Hydrogenophaga sp. SL48: one gene and its partner. The protein of the gene in region 1 interacts with the protein of each later gene in a pairwise test. Links are inferred from orthologs where the notes say so. Each region holds a gene or a part of one and is shown in the gene's direction. Other genes may lie near its edges.

What was found.
Region 2: the proteins of groL (region 1) and grpE interact in binary tests that used the Escherichia coli proteins (3 or more experiments, as listed by UniProt). The link is inferred for Hydrogenophaga sp. SL48 from one-to-one orthologs.

Annotation. Positions count from the first base shown.
Region 1 is NZ_CP063400.1:272,851-281,128, reverse strand. Bases 3,172-6,065 are described here. They hold groL (chaperonin GroEL), read left to right. Parts: upstream 3,172-3,740; coding sequence 3,741-5,390; downstream 5,391-6,065. Other genes in these bases: IM738_RS01265 (MFS transporter), read right to left, coding at 5,603-6,065; IM738_RS01275 (co-chaperone GroES), read left to right, coding at 3,405-3,695. Outside these bases: IM738_RS01285 (sensor domain-containing diguanylate cyclase), read right to left, coding at 1-716; IM738_RS01280 (carotenoid biosynthesis protein), read right to left, coding at 824-3,028; more of IM738_RS01265, read right to left, coding at 6,066-6,820; IM738_RS01260 (Gfo/Idh/MocA family protein), read right to left, coding at 6,869-7,885; IM738_RS01255 (sugar-binding protein), read right to left, coding at 7,936-8,278.
Region 2 is NZ_CP063400.1:2,729,038-2,737,325, forward strand. The notes cover bases 5,385-8,288. They hold grpE (nucleotide exchange factor GrpE), read left to right. Parts: upstream 5,385-6,508; coding sequence 6,509-7,069; downstream 7,070-8,288. Other genes in these bases: IM738_RS12910 (winged helix-turn-helix transcriptional regulator), read left to right, coding at 5,385-5,515; IM738_RS12915 (fumarylacetoacetate hydrolase family protein), read right to left, coding at 5,516-6,367; dnaK (molecular chaperone DnaK), read left to right, coding at 7,190-8,288. In the rest of the region: IM738_RS12885 (Bug family tripartite tricarboxylate transporter substrate binding protein), read left to right, coding at 1-80; IM738_RS12890 (tannase/feruloyl esterase family alpha/beta hydrolase), read left to right, coding at 121-1,899; IM738_RS12895 (flavin reductase family protein), read left to right, coding at 1,931-2,614; IM738_RS12900 (acyl-CoA dehydrogenase family protein), read left to right, coding at 2,634-4,427; IM738_RS12905 (MarR family winged helix-turn-helix transcriptional regulator), read left to right, coding at 4,473-5,003; more of IM738_RS12910, read left to right, coding at 5,168-5,384. UniProt on the Escherichia coli protein: Participates actively in the response to hyperosmotic and heat shock by preventing the aggregation of stress-denatured proteins, in association with DnaK and GrpE. It is the nucleotide exchange factor for DnaK and may function as a thermosensor.

The DNA of each region.
Region 1 (8,278 bases):
AAAAACAGCCCCCCGATGCCCGTGAACGCGGCCTGGAACCCCAGCATGAAGGCGACATAAAAGCAGTAGGCAACAAACGCCCGGTCGCCATAGAGCCGCGCGTGCACCCAGCCCAGGAACAGCACCAGCAGCCCGAAACCCAGGTAGCCCCCGACCATGAGGAAGGTCCAGTAGCGCTTGGTCTGAAGGCTGTTCTCTGTCAGCAGTTGCAGGCGCGGGCTGGTCGGGGTCGGCGAATTCATCACCTTCAGCCACACCGGGCCCTGAACCTGGGCGTCGATGGCGAAGACCGGGGTCTGGTCCGGGTGGTCCCACTGCGCCACAGGCAGGTGGTCACCCGCGCGCTGCCTGGTCCAACCTCCGTCCGCACCCCGCTGGTACAGATCGACCTCGTTGGTGAAGGCCGCGGCACTGAGCAGCAAGAACCAGCGCTGCGAAGGTTCCAGCCGAGGCAGGTCCAGACGCATCCAGAGCGCCGAGCTGCCGAGGCTGAAAGAGCGAAACCCGTCCATCTTGACCAGGGTCTCTGCGGGCTGCGCCGCCACCTCGTCCACACTCTGGGCGCCCGAGGCATCGATCCAGTAGCGACTCGACAGGGTGATGTCGCCCTCGCCGTCCGACGCCCAGGCCGGCGCCGCCCATCCGGACAGACACAGGCACAGCGCCAAAGCCCACAACCAGGCCCCGAGGCGGCGCGGTGGGGCCCGGAGCTGCATGTGAGCCGGTCGGGACGGTAAAAAAACCATCCCGGCATCGTAAAGGGTGGGTCGGGCGTGCATGACGAATGTGACGTGAAAGTGGGCCAGGCGCGGCATTCTGTGGCTCAGGCGCCGCGCTGGGGAGCGGGCCGCCAGGTGCCGGTGGTGGTCATGCGGTCCTCCAGGCCATTGATCCATTCGGGTGCGCAGGGGTCGTCGCTCCAGGCCGCAATGGTGTCGGCCATCGGGTTGAGCACCCGCTCCGGCAAGGTCAGGGGCCGGGTCTGGTCCATCAGGAAGCGGGTCAGGAAGTGGTAGCCCACGACCCGCGTGAACAGCCGGGACAGCGAAAACCTAGGGAGCACCAGCCGCACCAGCCCGTCGATCAGCCCGATCAGCAGGCGGCCCAGCGTGAAGACCAGGCGGGTGGGCCACGACACCTTTTCATCCACACCGATCAGCCGCGCGGTGCCGGGCCCGACCAGCCAGCGCGTGAGCGGCACCGGCAGACCGCGCAGCACCGGCAGGCCGATGGTGCGCTCCATGGTCTGCATCAGGGCCCGACCGAGGGCCGGGCGCGGGTCGACGGGCCCGGTGGGCGCTCCCGCGCTGGCCTGGATGCGCTCGAACAGCACGGTGGCCTCGTCCATGGTGTCGACCATCAGTTCGCGCCGCACGCCCAGCACATGGCCCATCACGTTCCAGGCGTGCAGGCAGGCTTCTTCGTCCGCGCGCGACAGCCGGAGGCCCAGGGTGCGCATGCCCTTGAGGAAGCAGTAACCGAAGGTCAGCAGGGTGTAGGCCAGCTCGATCTGGTTGCAGGGCAGGCCCTGCCGGTCCACGTCCCAGCCGTGCGCCATGAGCGCGGCGTGCATGCCGGTGGGGGCGGCATCGCCAGCCTGCGGCGCGACCCGGCCCCGCACCCGCTCCGGATCGCCGCGCAGGATCAGGTGGCGGATGGTGGCGTGGATGAGGCGCACCTTGAGCACCTGGGCCACGCCCGCGCCGTCGGCGCCCATCAGGCCTCCCTTCATCATCACGGGGAACACCATGGCCGCGGTCTGGCGGATGCGGTGCTCGGTGTGCTGCTCCAGCTGGCCCGCGATGTGCAGCACCTCGGCCAGGTGGGGCAACACATAACACTCGGGCAGGCTGGAACAAAACAGCAGCGTGCACGACAAGGGGCCCTGCGCCATGAAGATCGCCTCGGCCCGCTCCACCTTGGCGCGGTCGGCCCACTCGGGCAGTTGCCGGCCTTCGTCCAGGTAGGCGCGCAGGGTGGCCACCACCGCCGGGTCCGCCGAGGTGTCGCTGCCGTCCCATCCGGCGAGATCGCCATTGGCGGGCCAGCCCGCCATGAGCCGGGTGGCGGAGGCCAGGCGCGCCGCGCCCGGGCCCATGGCCCCCGTGTCGCCGACCCAGGGACCGACCAGGGACGCCACCGCCCGGTCCGCCAGCGGATCGGCTTCCAGGGTCCAGGGCGCCAGCGGCACATCGGCGGTCCGGCTTGGGGATGTGTGGCGCTCGGGGTGCGACCAGTGCCACCAGGCCACGAGCGCCACCAGCGTGGGCAGCCCCATGGCGAAGAAGGCGATGGCACGGATCTCGATCGGGTGACCCAGCAGCACCTGGAACACCAGCCCGCTGGCGTAGATGCCAATGGGCACCAGCGCCGCGAGCGCCACCTTGCGCGACAGCGTGGGCGCGCGCCGGGGCGCGGCCAGCGCCTGGAACAGCGACATGATCAGCAGCCCGACCACCATCCAGCCCGCGAAGCCCTGCAGGGTCTCGCCGAACCAGCCGCCGTCGGTCTTCTGCATGATCCAGGCCTTGAGCACGAACACGAAATAAGGGTCGGCGCCGAGGTCGAAGGCGGTGACCACCATGGCCGCCAGCCAGGCGGTGAGCAGCCCGCTGCGAAAGCTGGGGCCGGGGTGCACTGGCGCGCGCCACAGCATCAGGCAGGCCATGACATAGCCCACCAGGCACAGCGCGAACCACATCAGCGGGATCGCCAGGGGCACGTCGCCCAGGCGGATGCCCAGCACATCGGTGTAGGTATAGCGGCCGAAGAACCAGCCGCGCGACGAGCCCATCTGCTCGGCAAACCAGCCCAGACCCAGCGCCAGCAGGGCCAAAGCACTCGCCGACCGGAAGCCGAGCAGCGCCCGCGCCGACCAGGCGCAGGCCCAGAACATGACCACAGAGGCACCGGCCAGCGCCAGCGTGAGCGGCGGGTCGCGCCACGCGGTGGCCAACAGGTAAGCGACGGACAACAGGCCCGCCGACCACACAACAAACGAACGCGAACGCACAAGGGCCACAGGCACCTCACAGATTGATGTTGATCACAAACCCCCTGACCTCTCGGCCTGCAACCGGGCAGTGGAGCCCGACCCAAGGACCGAACCGATTGTCACCGTTTGTCAAAAATCGACACACAGCGCGCCGGTGTACAGCCGATTTGCCGCACAGGCATGGACGGGTTTTCCCGAAATAGACCGGCCAATACCCACATCCGTCCCCGACTGGAGGGGAAAAAGAAGCCCCTGCGTCTTGAAAACGACACAGGTCGCCCTTATCATTAGCACTCGCTGACGTTGAGTGCTAACACCTTGACGCCAAGTCGATCAGCGGCCCCACCCGTCCCGGGATGGCTGAAACCGTCTGACCCAATCCCTTCCTCGTTCAATTTCAGGAGATGCAATGAACCTTCGTCCTCTCGCCGATCGCGTGATCGTCAAACGTATCGACAGCGAAACCAAGACCGCTTCCGGCATCGTCATCCCCGACGCCGCCGCTGAAAAACCCGACCAGGGCGAAATCCTGGCCGTCGGTCCCGGCAAGAAAAACGACAAAGGCGAACTGTCGGCCATGAACGTCAAGGTCGGTGACCGCGTTCTGTTTGGCAAGTACAGCGGCCAGACCGTCAAGGTCGACGGCAATGAACTGCTGGTCATGAAGGAAGACGACCTGTTCGCGGTCGTCGAGAAGTAAATCTTCCGTCCCTCATCCCAAACCAATACTGAAGGAACCTGAAAAATGGCAGCAAAAGACGTGATTTTCGGCGGCGAAGCCCGCGCCCGTATGGTTGAAGGCGTGAACATTCTCGCCAACGCCGTGAAAGTGACCCTGGGCCCGAAAGGCCGCAACGTGGTGCTCGAGCGCTCGTTCGGCGCCCCCACCGTGACCAAGGACGGTGTGTCCGTGGCCAAGGAAATCGAACTCAAGGACAAGCTCCAGAACATGGGCGCCCAGATGGTCAAGGAAGTCGCTTCCAAGACCTCCGACAACGCCGGTGACGGCACCACCACCGCCACCGTGCTGGCCCAGGCCATCGTGCGCGAAGGCATGAAGTACGTGGCCGCCGGCATGAACCCGATGGACCTCAAGCGCGGCATCGACAAGGCTGTGGAAGCCCTGATCGCCGAGCTGAAGAAGGCCTCCAAGGCCACCACGACCAGCAAGGAAATCGCCCAGGTCGGCTCCATCTCCGCCAACTCCGACTCCAGCATCGGCGACATCATCGCCAATGCCATGGACAAAGTGGGCAAAGAAGGCGTGATCACCGTGGAAGACGGCAAGTCACTGCAGAACGAACTCGACGTCGTCGAAGGCATGCAGTTCGACCGCGGCTACCTGTCGCCCTACTTCATCAACAACCCGGAAAAGCAAGCCGCCTTGCTGGACAACCCCTTCGTGCTGCTGTACGACAAGAAGGTGTCCAACATCCGTGACCTGCTGCCCACGCTGGAGCAGGTCGCCAAGGCCGGCCGTCCGCTGCTGATCATTGCCGAAGACGTCGAAGGCGAAGCCCTGGCGACGCTGGTGGTCAACACCATCCGCGGCATCCTGAAGGTCGTGGCTGTCAAGGCCCCTGGCTTCGGCGACCGCCGCAAGGCCATGCTGGAAGACATCGCCATCCTGACCGGCGGCAAAGTGATCGCCGAAGAAGTCGGCATGACGCTGGAAAAAGTGACCCTGGCCGATCTGGGCCAGGCCAAGCGCATCGAAGTGGGCAAGGAAAACACCACCATCATCGACGGCGCCGGCGCTGCCGCTGACATCGAAGCCCGCGTCAAGCAAGTGCGCGTGCAGATCGAAGAAGCCACCAGCGACTACGACCGCGAGAAGCTGCAAGAGCGCGTGGCCAAGCTGGCCGGCGGTGTGGCCGTGATCAAGGTCGGCGCTGCCACCGAAGTCGAGATGAAGGAAAAGAAGGCCCGCGTGGAAGACGCCCTGCACGCCACGCGCGCTGCGGTGGAAGAAGGCATCGTCGCCGGTGGTGGCGTGGCCCTGCTGCGCGCCCGTCAGGCCGCTGGTGTCATCAAGGGTGACAACGCCGACCAGGACGCCGGCATCAAGCTGGTGTTGAAAGCGATTGAAGCGCCCCTGCGCGAAATCGTGGCCAACGCCGGTGGCGAACCGAGCGTGGTGGTCAACGCCATCCTGGCCGGCAAGGGCAACTACGGCTTCAACGCCGCCAACGACACCTACGGCGACATGATCGAAATGGGCATTCTGGACCCGACGAAGGTGACCCGCACCGCGCTGCAGAACGCCGCTTCGGTGTCCAGCCTGATGCTGACGACCGAGTGCATGGTTGCTGAATCCCCGAAGGATGACGCACCTGCCGGCGGCATGGGTGGCGGCATGGGTGGGATGGGCGACATGGGCGGCATGGGCATGTAAGTGCTCCTTGCCTGAGACGCCATGCCGGCGTTGCAAGGGCTTGCCGTGGCGCTGCCACTGTCTACGCCCTTGCGCCTTGGCCTGGCGCCTCATGCTGCGTCGGAATGCATCACTGCACGCTGACCAACCTCCAAGAAAAAGCCCCGCGAAGCGATTCGCGGGGTTTTTTTCTGGGTGGTTGTCTTCTGGCCTGTGGTTCGCCAGACGGGGGTTCAGAGGCGCGTGGGAGGACCCGCGAGCGAGTCGCGCTCGGCCAGCGGGCGGAACAGGCGCCACCAGGCCAGACTGACGCCGATGGTGCCCAGCCCGCCCAGCACCACCGAGCCCACCGGCCCGAACGCCGCGGCGGTCACGCCCGACTCGAACTCGCCGAGCTGGTTGCTGGCGCCGATGAAGAGCGTGTTGACCGCCGCCACGCGGCCCCGCATGGCGTCCGGCGTTTCCAGCTGCATCAGGGTCTGGCGGATCACTACGCTGACCATGTCGGCCGCGCCGGACACGGCCAGCGCCAGCAGCGACAGCCAGAACGAGGTGGACAGGCCGAACACCACCATGCACAGCCCGAACACGGCCACCGCCACCAGCAGCTTGCGCCCGACGCGCCGCTCCAGCGCCCAGTGCGACAGCACCAGCCCCGCCGCCAGCGCACCGACCGCTGGCGCCGAACGCAACACACCCAGCCCTTCGGGTCCGACGTGCAGGATCTCCTTGGCAAAGATCGGCAGCAATGCGGTGGCGCCGCCCAGCAGCACCGCGAACAGGTCCAGCGACACCGCACCCAGCAGCACCGGATGTCCCCACACGTAGCGCACACCGGCCAGCAGCGTCGACGCGCTGACCGGCTCGCGCGCCACCGGCTGGCGCTCGTAGCGCACCCACAGGCAGGCCAGCGCCGCACCGAGGAACAACAGCGTGCAGACGATGTAGACCGCGTTCAGGTTCACCGCAAAGATCAGCCCACCGAGGGCCGGCCCGCCGATGACGGCCGCCTGGGTGCCGGTGGAGGTGACCGCGGTGGCGCGGGCCAGCAGCGCCGCCGGCACCAGGGACGGCAGCAGCGCCTGCTGGGCCGACATCTGGAACGGCCGGATCGCCCCCAGCAGCGCCGACAGCGCCAGCAGCCACTCGCGCGACACCGCGTGCGCCAGCGTGCCAGCCACCAGCAGCAGCGCCACCGCCGCCTGCGCGGACAGGCACAGCGCCACGATGCGGGCGCGGTGGTGGCGGTCGGCGGCGTGGCCGGCGGGCAGCGTCATCGCCAGCGCGGGACCGAACTGGAACAGCCCCACCAGCCCGAGGTCCCAGGCGCTGGCGGTCAGCTCGTACATGTGCCAGCCGATGGTCAGCATCAGCATCTGGGTGCCGGCGACCGCTGCCACCCGGGCGCACCAGAAGCGGACGAAGGAGGCGTGTGCGAGCAGCTCGGGCATGCGCCGGAGGCTAGCACGCGACCATGAGCCGGCGCCCCGGGTCGAAGGTCAGTCCCGGGTCACCGGCTCCCAGCGCCCGCTGCGCTCCGATTGCCACAGGGCGTCGATCACGCGGGCCTGGGCCACGGCGTCACCCAGCCGGGACGCATCGGGCGACGCCCCCTCGCGCACGCGGCGCGAGAACGCCTCCACCTCCAGCCGGTACTGGTCGGCCGCTGGCAGGGTTTCGATGGTGACGCCGCTGCCGTCCAGCGGGCCACCCTCATCCAGCGCCAGCCGCATCTGCCCGTTCCGGGCGGCGTTGAAGGGAATGAACAGCTCGATCCGGCCGGTGGTGCCGATCACCTGCACCCGCTGGAACGGCACGCTCTGGGTGGAGACCGTGAAGCTCAGCTGCCGCCCGGCGCCGAAATCCAGCAGCGCGCTGCTCAGCCGGTCGGTCCCCAGCACCGGGTCGCGGTCCACCAGCGAGACCGCGCGCCGCGGCTCGGCCTCGAAGAGGGAGCGCCCGGCCAGGATGGCGTAACACCCGATGTCGTACAGCGCGCCGCCGCCCATCGCGGCCTGGTTGCGGATGTTGGCCGCGTCGTCGTTGAAGTACGAGAAGAACACCTGCACCGCGCGCGGCGTGCCGATGCGCCCGGCCCGCACCAGCTCGCGGGCACGCAGCCACTGCGGGTGGTGGCGCACCATGAAGGCCTCTTCGATGTGCACCCGCGACGCGGCGATCTGCACGGTCTGGGCCTCGGCCGCGCTGAGGGCGAACGGTTTCTCGCACAGCACGTGCTTGCCGGCCGCTGCGGCTTGAAGGGTCAGCGGCACGTGCAGGTGGTTGGGCAGCGGGTTGTAAACGGCCTCGATGGCTGGGTCGGCGAGCAGCTCCTCGTAGCTGCCATAGGCCCGCGCAATGCCCGCCGACCGCGCGGCGGCCTGCGCCGTCGGCAGCGACCGCGAGGCGATGGCACGCAGTTCCACCAGCGGACTGGACAGCATGGCCGGGATCACCTGCTCGATGCCGATCTTGGCCGTGCCCAACACCCCCCACACCACCGGTTTCATGTTCATTGGCACCATTCAGTGATCGGTTCACGTTCTTCGTTTGGCGGCCCTGCGGCTCAACGGAACATGTGGTCCTTGTAGTAGCCAGACGTCACCAAGGTTTCGCGCCAGTTGTTGACATCCACCGTCACCGGCTTCAGCAGAAGGGATGACATCGCCTTCACGCCGTTGTTGTAGGTCTTTTCGTCGTTGACCAGGGGCGCCTTGTTGGTCAGGATGGCCTGCGCCATGGACGCTGCCGCCAGCGCCAGTTCGCGGTTGTCTTTGAAGATGGTGAAGGCCTGCTCGTTGCGGATGATCGAGCGCACCGATTGCACATCGGCGTCCTGCCCACTCACCACCGGCCAGGGATGACCCCCTCCCGTGCCATAGCCCTTGAGCTTCAGCGCTTGCAGCAAC
Region 2 (8,288 bases), 2.5 Mb from region 1 along the record:
ACATGGCCAAGAGCATGAAGTACTACTTCGACCTCTGGGGCCCGCTGGTCAAGAAGATCGGCTTCACCGCCGAGTCCTGATCGCGCCGTCGCACCTCCTTCCCTTGCACGAGGCATCCCCATGAAGCATCCGAATGCATCCGCACGCCTGGCCTTGGTCGCCGTGCCGGCCCTGGTCCTGAGCGCCTGCGCCCAGATGGGCCCGGCACCCGCCGGGGGCCCGGCCGGCGTCGCCCGCGGCGCCCCCCTGCAGCAGTGTGAAACCCTGGCGGCCAGCTTCCGGCACGACCAGACCGCCATCGACTCGGCGACCGTGGTGGCCGCCGGCACGCTGCGGCTCGGCGGGCACGAACACTCGCGCCCGCTGCCGCAGGGTGCCGCACCGGCGCAGCCCACCGGCGGCAACCCGGTGGCCGAGCACTGCCTTGTCAAGGGCGCGATGCACAAGCGCAAGGGCAGCGACGGGCGCGACTACGCCATCGGCTTCGAGATGCGCCTGCCCAAGGCCTGGAACGGCCGCTTCTACTACCAGGGCAACGGCGGGCTGGACGGCAACGTGCGCCCGGCCGAAGGGGCGCTGGGCGGCGGCCCGCTGACCGGTGCGCTGATGCAGGGCTTTGCCGTGATCAGCTCCGACGCCGGTCACTCGGGCCCGCAGACGCCCTACTTCGGTCTGGAACCCCAGTCGCGGCTGGACTACGGCCACCAGGCGGTGGCCAAGCTCACGCCCATGGCCAAGGCCCTGATCGCCACCGCCTACGGCAAAGGGCCGGACCGCTCCTACCTGGGCGGCTGCTCCAACGGCGGCCGCCACGCGATGGTCGAGGCCGCGCGCGGCCAGGCCTACGACGGCTACCTGATCGGTGCCCCCGGCTACCGCCTGCCCAACGCCGCGCTGGCCCAGCTCTGGGGTGCGCAGCAGTGGGCGCCGCTGGCCGTGGCCGGCGCCACCACCCAGCACCCGCTCAACCCGACCGCCAAGATACCGGACCTGAGCGGCGCCTTCACCAAGGCCGAGCGCCAGCTGGTGGCCGACGCCATCCTGGGCAAGTGCGACGCGCTGGACGGCGCGAAGGATGGCATGGTCCAGTCCACACAGGCCTGCCAGGCGGCGTTCAACCTCAAGACCGACGTGCCCACCTGCTCCGGCGAGCGCAACGGGCAGTGCCTCAGCGCGGCGCAGAAGGACGTGGTCGCCAGCGTGTTCGCCGGTGGCCGCACCGCTTCGGGCCAGGCGATCTACGCCGCCTTTCCCTACGACCCGGGACTGGCCGGCGACAACTGGGGCACCTGGAAGTTCGCCAACTCGGTCGCGCTCGATCCGCTGTCGGTCGGCACCGTGTTCAGCGTGCCGCCGGGCATGTTCGACCCGCTCAAGGTCGACATCTCGGCCCGCCTGCCCATGTTCAGCGCCACCAACGAGGTGTACCGCGAGTCGGGCATGTCGCTCATGACGCCGCCCGGCAATGACAACCCGGTCAACGTCGCGAAGCTCAAGGACCGGGGCGTGAAGATGGTGGTCTACCACGGCACGGCCGACGCGATCTTCTCCGCCGAAGACACGCGCCAGTGGATGCTGCGCCTGGACAAGGCCTCGGGTGGCCAGGCCGACAGCTTCGCGCGCTTCTTCCCCGTGCCCGGCATGGCGCACTGCAGCGGTGGCCCGTCCACCGACCAGTTCGATCTGCTGTCGCCGCTGGTGAAGTGGGTCGAGCATGGCCAGGCGCCGCAGGCCGTGGTGGCCACGGCGCGCGGCGCGGGCAGCCCCGGCGGCGACAACAGCGAGGTGCCGGCCAGCTGGGCGCCCCACCGCAGCCGCCCGCTGTGCGCCTACCCGACAGTCGCCACCTACAAGGGCAGCGGCAACATGGAAGACGCCGCGAACTTCAGCTGCCGCTGATCCCCACGCGTCCACCGAACGGAACTCCGCCATGTACTACGAACCGGGCAAGACCCCCCACGGCCTGCCGCACGACCCGTTCAAGTCCTGCGTGGTGCCGCGCCCCATCGGCTGGATCTCCACGGTGGACGCGCAGGGCCGCGACAACCTCGCGCCCTACAGCCAGTTCCAGAACGTGACCTTCGACCCGCCCATCGTCATGTTCAGCGCCAACCAGAGCACGCAGGGCGAGCGCAAGGACTCGGTGCGCAACGCCGAGCAGATGGGCCAGTTCGTCTGGAACATGGCGACGTATGCGCTGCGCGAGGCGGTCAACATCAGTGCCGAAGAGCTGCCGGCCGGCGTCGACGAGTTCGCACGCGCCGGGCTGGAGAAGCTGGACAGCCGCCTCGTGAAGCCCAAGCGCGTCAAGGGCTCGCCGATCCAGTTCGAGTGCGAGTACCTGAACACCGTGCGCTTCCCCGGCCGCCCGCCCATGGGCACGGTGGACGTGGTGTTCGGCCGCGTGGTCGGCATCCACATCGACGATCAATACATCGACGGCAACGGCATGGTCGATGTGCTCAAGATGCAGCCCATCGCACGCATGGGCTACTACGAATACACCACCGTGGACAACAAGTTCCAGATGGTCATCCCCGGCAACAGCAAGGCTTTGCTCGCCGGCCTCGAAGGCTCGCCCGACAAGACGCAGGCAGCCACCCGCGACCGCTGATCCACCCCACACGACCGCCATGAACGCCTACCAGCCCCAGCCCGCCGAACAACGTTTCATCCTGCAGGATGTGCTGCAGGCCCCGCAGCAGCTCGCCGCGCTGCCGGCCTACGCCGACTTCGATGGCGATCTGCTGGTGCAGGTGACCGACGAAGCGGGCAAGTTCGTGGGCGAGGTGATCGCCCCGCTCAACCGCGAGGGCGACGAAGTGGGCGCGTTGTGGAAAGCCGGATCGGTGACGATGCCGCCGGGTTTTCGCGACGCCTACCAAGCCTTCTGGCAGGCCGGCTGGCCCTCGCTCGCCTGCGCCACCGAGGACGGCGGCCAGGGCCTGCCCGCCGCGCTGGAGGCCATGCTGTACGAGAACCTGAGCGCCGCCAACCACGGCTGGACCATGGCACCCGGCCTGCTGCACGGCGCCTACGAATGCATCAAGCACCACGCATCGCCCGAGCTGAAGGCACGTTACCTGGAGAAGGTCGCCACCGGCGAATGGCTGGCCACCATGTGCCTGACCGAGCCGCACGCCGGATCGGACCTCGGCCTGTGCCGCACCAAAGCCGCTCCCCTGCCCGACGGGCGCTTTGCCCTCAGCGGCACCAAGATCTTCATCTCGGGCGGTGAACACGACCTGACCGACAACATCGTGCACCTGGCGCTCGCGCGCCTGCCCGACAGCCCGCCCGGCCCCAAGGGTCTGTCGCTGTTCCTGATCCCGAAGTTCTACGAAGACGGTTCCAGAAGCGCCGTCGTGTGTGAGCGCATCGAAGAAAAGATGGGCTTGCACGGCAGCCCCACCTGCGTGATGCGCTTCGACGAAGCGCCGGGCTGGATCGTGGGCGAGCCCGGCAAGGGCCTGAACGCGATGTTCGTGATGATGAACGCCGCGCGCCTGCACGTGGGCCTGCAGGGCATCGGCCTGCTCGACGCCGCTTGGCAGAAGGCCGACGCCTACTCGAAAGAACGCCGCCAGATGCGCGCGCCCGGCGGCTCGGCGAAGGCAATGCCCGTCGCCGGGCCGCCCCAAGACGGGCAAGCCCCCTCGGGGGGCAGCGCATTACACGCAGTGAAAAGCGTGGGGGCAGCCGGTCACGCAGATCTCATTGAACAACACCCCGCCATGCGCCGCATCCTCGACGCGCAGCGCGCCTGGATCGATGCCGGCCGGGTGGTCGCCTACCGCACGGCGCTGGAACTCGACATCCTCAAACACCACGCCGACGCCGCCCGCCGCGACCTCGCCAGCCGCTGGTGCACGCTGGTCACGCCGGTGCTCAAGTCGGCCTGGACCGACCAGGCCTTCCACGGCGCCAGCGCCTGCCTGCAGGTCTTCGGCGGCCACGGCTTCGTGCGCGAATGGGGCATCGAGCAGATCGTGCGCGATTCGCGCGTGGCCATGATCTACGAAGGCACGAACGAGATCCAGGCCATCGACCTGCTGCTGCGCAAAACCCTGCCCGACGGCGGTGCGGCCCTGCTGCAACTGCTCACCGACGTCGGCGCCGAGCTGGGCGACGATGTGCAGGCCCTGCGGGTCAAGACCGAGCTCAGCCGCTTCAGCAGCTTCCTGCGCGAGCGCCTGCTGCCGTGCGCCACCGCCAAAGACGCCCCAGCCGACCTGCCGCACTGGCTCGCCGACGACTTCCTGCGCGCCGTGGCCATGCTGCTCATGGCCTGGGCCTGGGCGCGCATCGGCGCCACGCCTGGCGCCGACACCGCCCGCTGGCAGACCGCACAGACCGGCTTCTGGCGCTGGGTCTGGCCCGAGTTCCAGATGCGGCTGGCGATGATGGAACACACGCTCGCCGGGTGACAACCCTCTGAAGCGCCGATCGCGATACCGTTATCCTTGGCAACCATGCCCGAAACGACCGTTGCCAACACCCTGCGCCGCCCGCGCGCTGCCCGCAAGACCGCCACCGGCCCGGCACCCAAGTCGTCCGCCGCCACCGACAGCGACGCCGGCATCGACACCAGTTACCTCGAGTCCCTGCTGGGCTACAACGCCCGGCGCGCGGCGCTGGCCGTGATCGGCGTGTTCCTGGAGCGCATGGCGCCGTTCGGTCTGCGCCCGGTGGACTTCTCGGTGCTCACGCTCATCGCCCACAACCCCGGCATCACCTCGCGCCAGCTCTGCGCCGCGCTGGACATCCTGCCGCCCAACCTGGTGGGCATGATCAAGAGCCTGGACAAGCGCGGGCTGATCGAGCGCCGGCCCCACCCCACCGACCGCCGCGCCCAGGGCCTGCACCTCTCGCCCGCCGGCAAGAAGCTGCAAAAGAGCGCCCAGGCCACCGCCACCCAGCTGGAGATCGACGTGGCGAGCCGCCTCACGGCGAAAGAGCTGGACACGCTCAAAGTCTTGCTGAGCCGGGTCTACCGGTCGTAAGGCCCTGCCCCGCCCCGGTGGGCGCAATCGGGGTAAATCCTGATCGTGGGCCTTTGCGCCACATTGCTGCACCGCACGCAGCTAGCAAACTGCTAGCAAGGGCCGGATGTCCGTATAGTGGACCTCAGCCACCCCGGCAGAGGGTGGCTGACAGGAGACACAGCATGGCATCCAAAGACAAGGCCGCGGTGATTCAGCTCTTTGACCTGCTGGAATCGCGCTTCGCGATGCGCGTGATCTGGGCCCTGAGCGACGGGCACCCACAGACCTTCCGCCTGCTGCAGGACAGCGTGGGTGGCGTCACCCCCAACACCCTCAACACCCGACTGAAAGAGCTGCGCGCCGCCCGGCTGGTCGACCACACGGGCGACGGCTACCGACTCACCCACCAGGGCGCCGACCTCGCGCGCCGCATGGGCGAGGTGCAACAGTTCGCCAGCAAGTGGGCACACCAGCAAGCCCGGGCGGCCATGGCCAGCGCGGCCGCCGCGCCATCCTCCGCAGCGCCCTGATCAGCGGCCGGGGCTGGCCACCACCACCTGACGCTGCTCGCCGAGGCCGCGCCCGCCGAGGGTCACCACGTCACCCGGTTTCAGGTACACCGGCGGCTTCATGCCCATGCCCACGCCCGGCGGTGTGCCGGTGGGGATCACGTCACCGGGCTGCAAGGCCATGAAACGGCTCAGGTAACTCACGATCTGCGCCACGCCAAAGATCATGGTGCGGGTGTTGCCGGTCTGGCGGCGCACGCCGTTCACGTCCAGCCACAGGTCCACGGCCTGCGGGTCACCCAGTTCGTCGGGCGTCACCAGCCAGGGGCCGATGGGGCAATGGGTGGGGTAGCTCTTGCCCTTGGTCCACTGGCCCTCGTATTCGATCTGGTACGCGCGCTCGGACACGTCGTTGACCAGGCAGAAACCGGCCACGTGGCTCAAGGCTTCGGCCTCGCTGACGTGGAACGCCCGCTCGCCGATCACGATGCCCAGCTCCACCTCCCAGTCCAGCTTGTCCGAGCCGGGCGCGAGCCACACGTCGTCGGTCGGGCCGCTGATGGCGCCGTTGTGCTTGTTGAACACGATGGGCTGGCCGGGCGCCTTCAGGCCGGCCTCGGCCGCGTGGTCGGCGTAGTTCAGGCCGATGCACACCACGTTGCCCACGGCGCCCACGCAGGCGCCCAGGCGGGTGTCGGCGGGCAGCAGGGGCAGCGACGCCGGGTCCAGTGCGGCGAGCCGGGACATAGAATCACGCCCCAGGGTGGCCGGGCCGATGTCCGCCACCACGCCCGACAGGTCGCGCAGCGCGCCGCTGGCGTCGATCAGACCGGGTTGTTCCGCGCCCTGTGGGCCGTGTCGAAAGAGTTTCATGGGCTTTGCCTGTGGAAAAACCCCGATTTTGACCCGAGGACGGCTTTTGGGCTGTCGCCACCCCTTGAACCCGGCCCGCGAGCCCCCAGTTACCGCGCACGGCCAGCTTCGGCCTTTGATTTCTCGACTTTTTTATCCGCCATGAGCCAACCACAACATCCCGCTGAAAGCCCCGAGAACCCCACTCCCTTGAGCCCGGAAGAGGCCCTGGCCGCTGCCGCAGTGGCCGAAGCCGACGCCCTGGCCTCCCTGACCAACGAAGTCACCGAACTCAAAGCGAAGAACGCCGACCTGGCCGACCAGTTCCTGCGCGCCAAGGCCGAGGCCGAAAACGCCCGCCGCCGCGCCGAAGACGAGATCAGCAAGGCCCGCAAGTTCGCGGTGGAAAGTTTTGCCGAAAGCCTGCTGCCCGTGACCGACAGCCTGGAAGCCGGCCTCGGCATCCAGGAAGCCACGCGCGAACAGCTGCGCGAAGGCTCCGAAGCCACGCTCAAGCAGCTCAAAAGCGCGCTGGAGCGCCACAAGGTGCTCGAAATCGCGCCCGCCGCTGGCGCGAAGTTCGACCCGCACCAGCACCAGGCCATCAGCATGGTGCCCGCCGAGCAGGAGGCCAACACCGTGGTGGCCGTGCTGCAAAAGGGCTACCTGATCGCCGACCGCGTGCTGCGCCCCGCGCTCGTCACCGTGGCAGCCCCCAGATAAAGGCATTTGTGTGGGCCGGGGCTTGAAAACCACCTGAGTTATCCACACATCTTCCACAAGGGATGCACACCGCATCCACACCCCTTTCAACATCTTTTTATTTGAACCGGAGCAGAGAACATGGGAAAAATCATCGGCATCGACCTGGGCACCACCAACTCTTGCGTGTCCATCATGGAAGGCAACACCACCAAGGTGATCGAGAACTCGGAAGGTGCGCGCACCACGCCGTCGATCGTGGCCTACCAGGAAGACGGTGAGGTGCTGGTCGGCGCGTCCGCCAAGCGCCAGGCCGTGACCAACCCCAAGAACACGCTCTACGCGATCAAGCGCCTGATCGGCCGCAAGTTCACCGAGAAAGAAGTCCAGAAGGACATCAACCTCATGCCTTACGCCATCGTGGCCGCCGACAACGGCGACGCCTGGGTGGAAGTGCGCGGCAAGCAGATCTCGGCCCAGCAGGTCAGCGCCGACATCCTGCGCAAGATGAAGAAGACCGCCGAGGACTACCTGGGTGAGCCCGTGACCGAGGCCGTGATCACGGTCCCTGCCTACTTCAACGACGCCCAGCGCCAGGCCACCAAGGACGCCGGCCGCATCGCCGGCCTCGACGTCAAGCGCATCATCAACGAGCCCACCGCCGCGGCCCTGGCCTTCGGCCTGGACAAGACCGAAAAGGGCGACCGCAAGATCGCCGTGTACGACCTCGGCGGCGGCACGTTCGACGTGTCCATCATCGAGATCGCCGACGTCGATGGCGAGAAGCAGTTCGAAGTGTTGTCCACCAACGGTGACACCTTCCTGGGCGGCGAAGACTTCGACCAGCGCATCATCGACTTCATCGTCACCGAGTTCAAGAAAGAACAAGGCGTCGACCTGACCAAGGATGTGCTGGCCCTGCAGCGCCTGAAGGAAGCCGCTGAAAAGGCCAAGATCGAGCTGTCCAGCTCGGCCGCGACCGACCTCAACCTGCCCTACATCACCGCCGACGCTTCGGGCCCCAAGCACCTGAACATCAAGCTCACGCGCGCCAAGCTCGAAGCCCTGGTGGAAGAGCTGATCGAACGCACCATCGCCCCTTGCCGCATGGCCATCAAGGACGCCGGCATTTCGGTCTCCGACATCCACGACGTGATCCTGGTTGGCGGCATGACCCGCATGCCCAAGGTGCAGGAGAAGGTGAAAGAGTTCTTCGGCAAGGAGCCGCGCAAGGACGTGA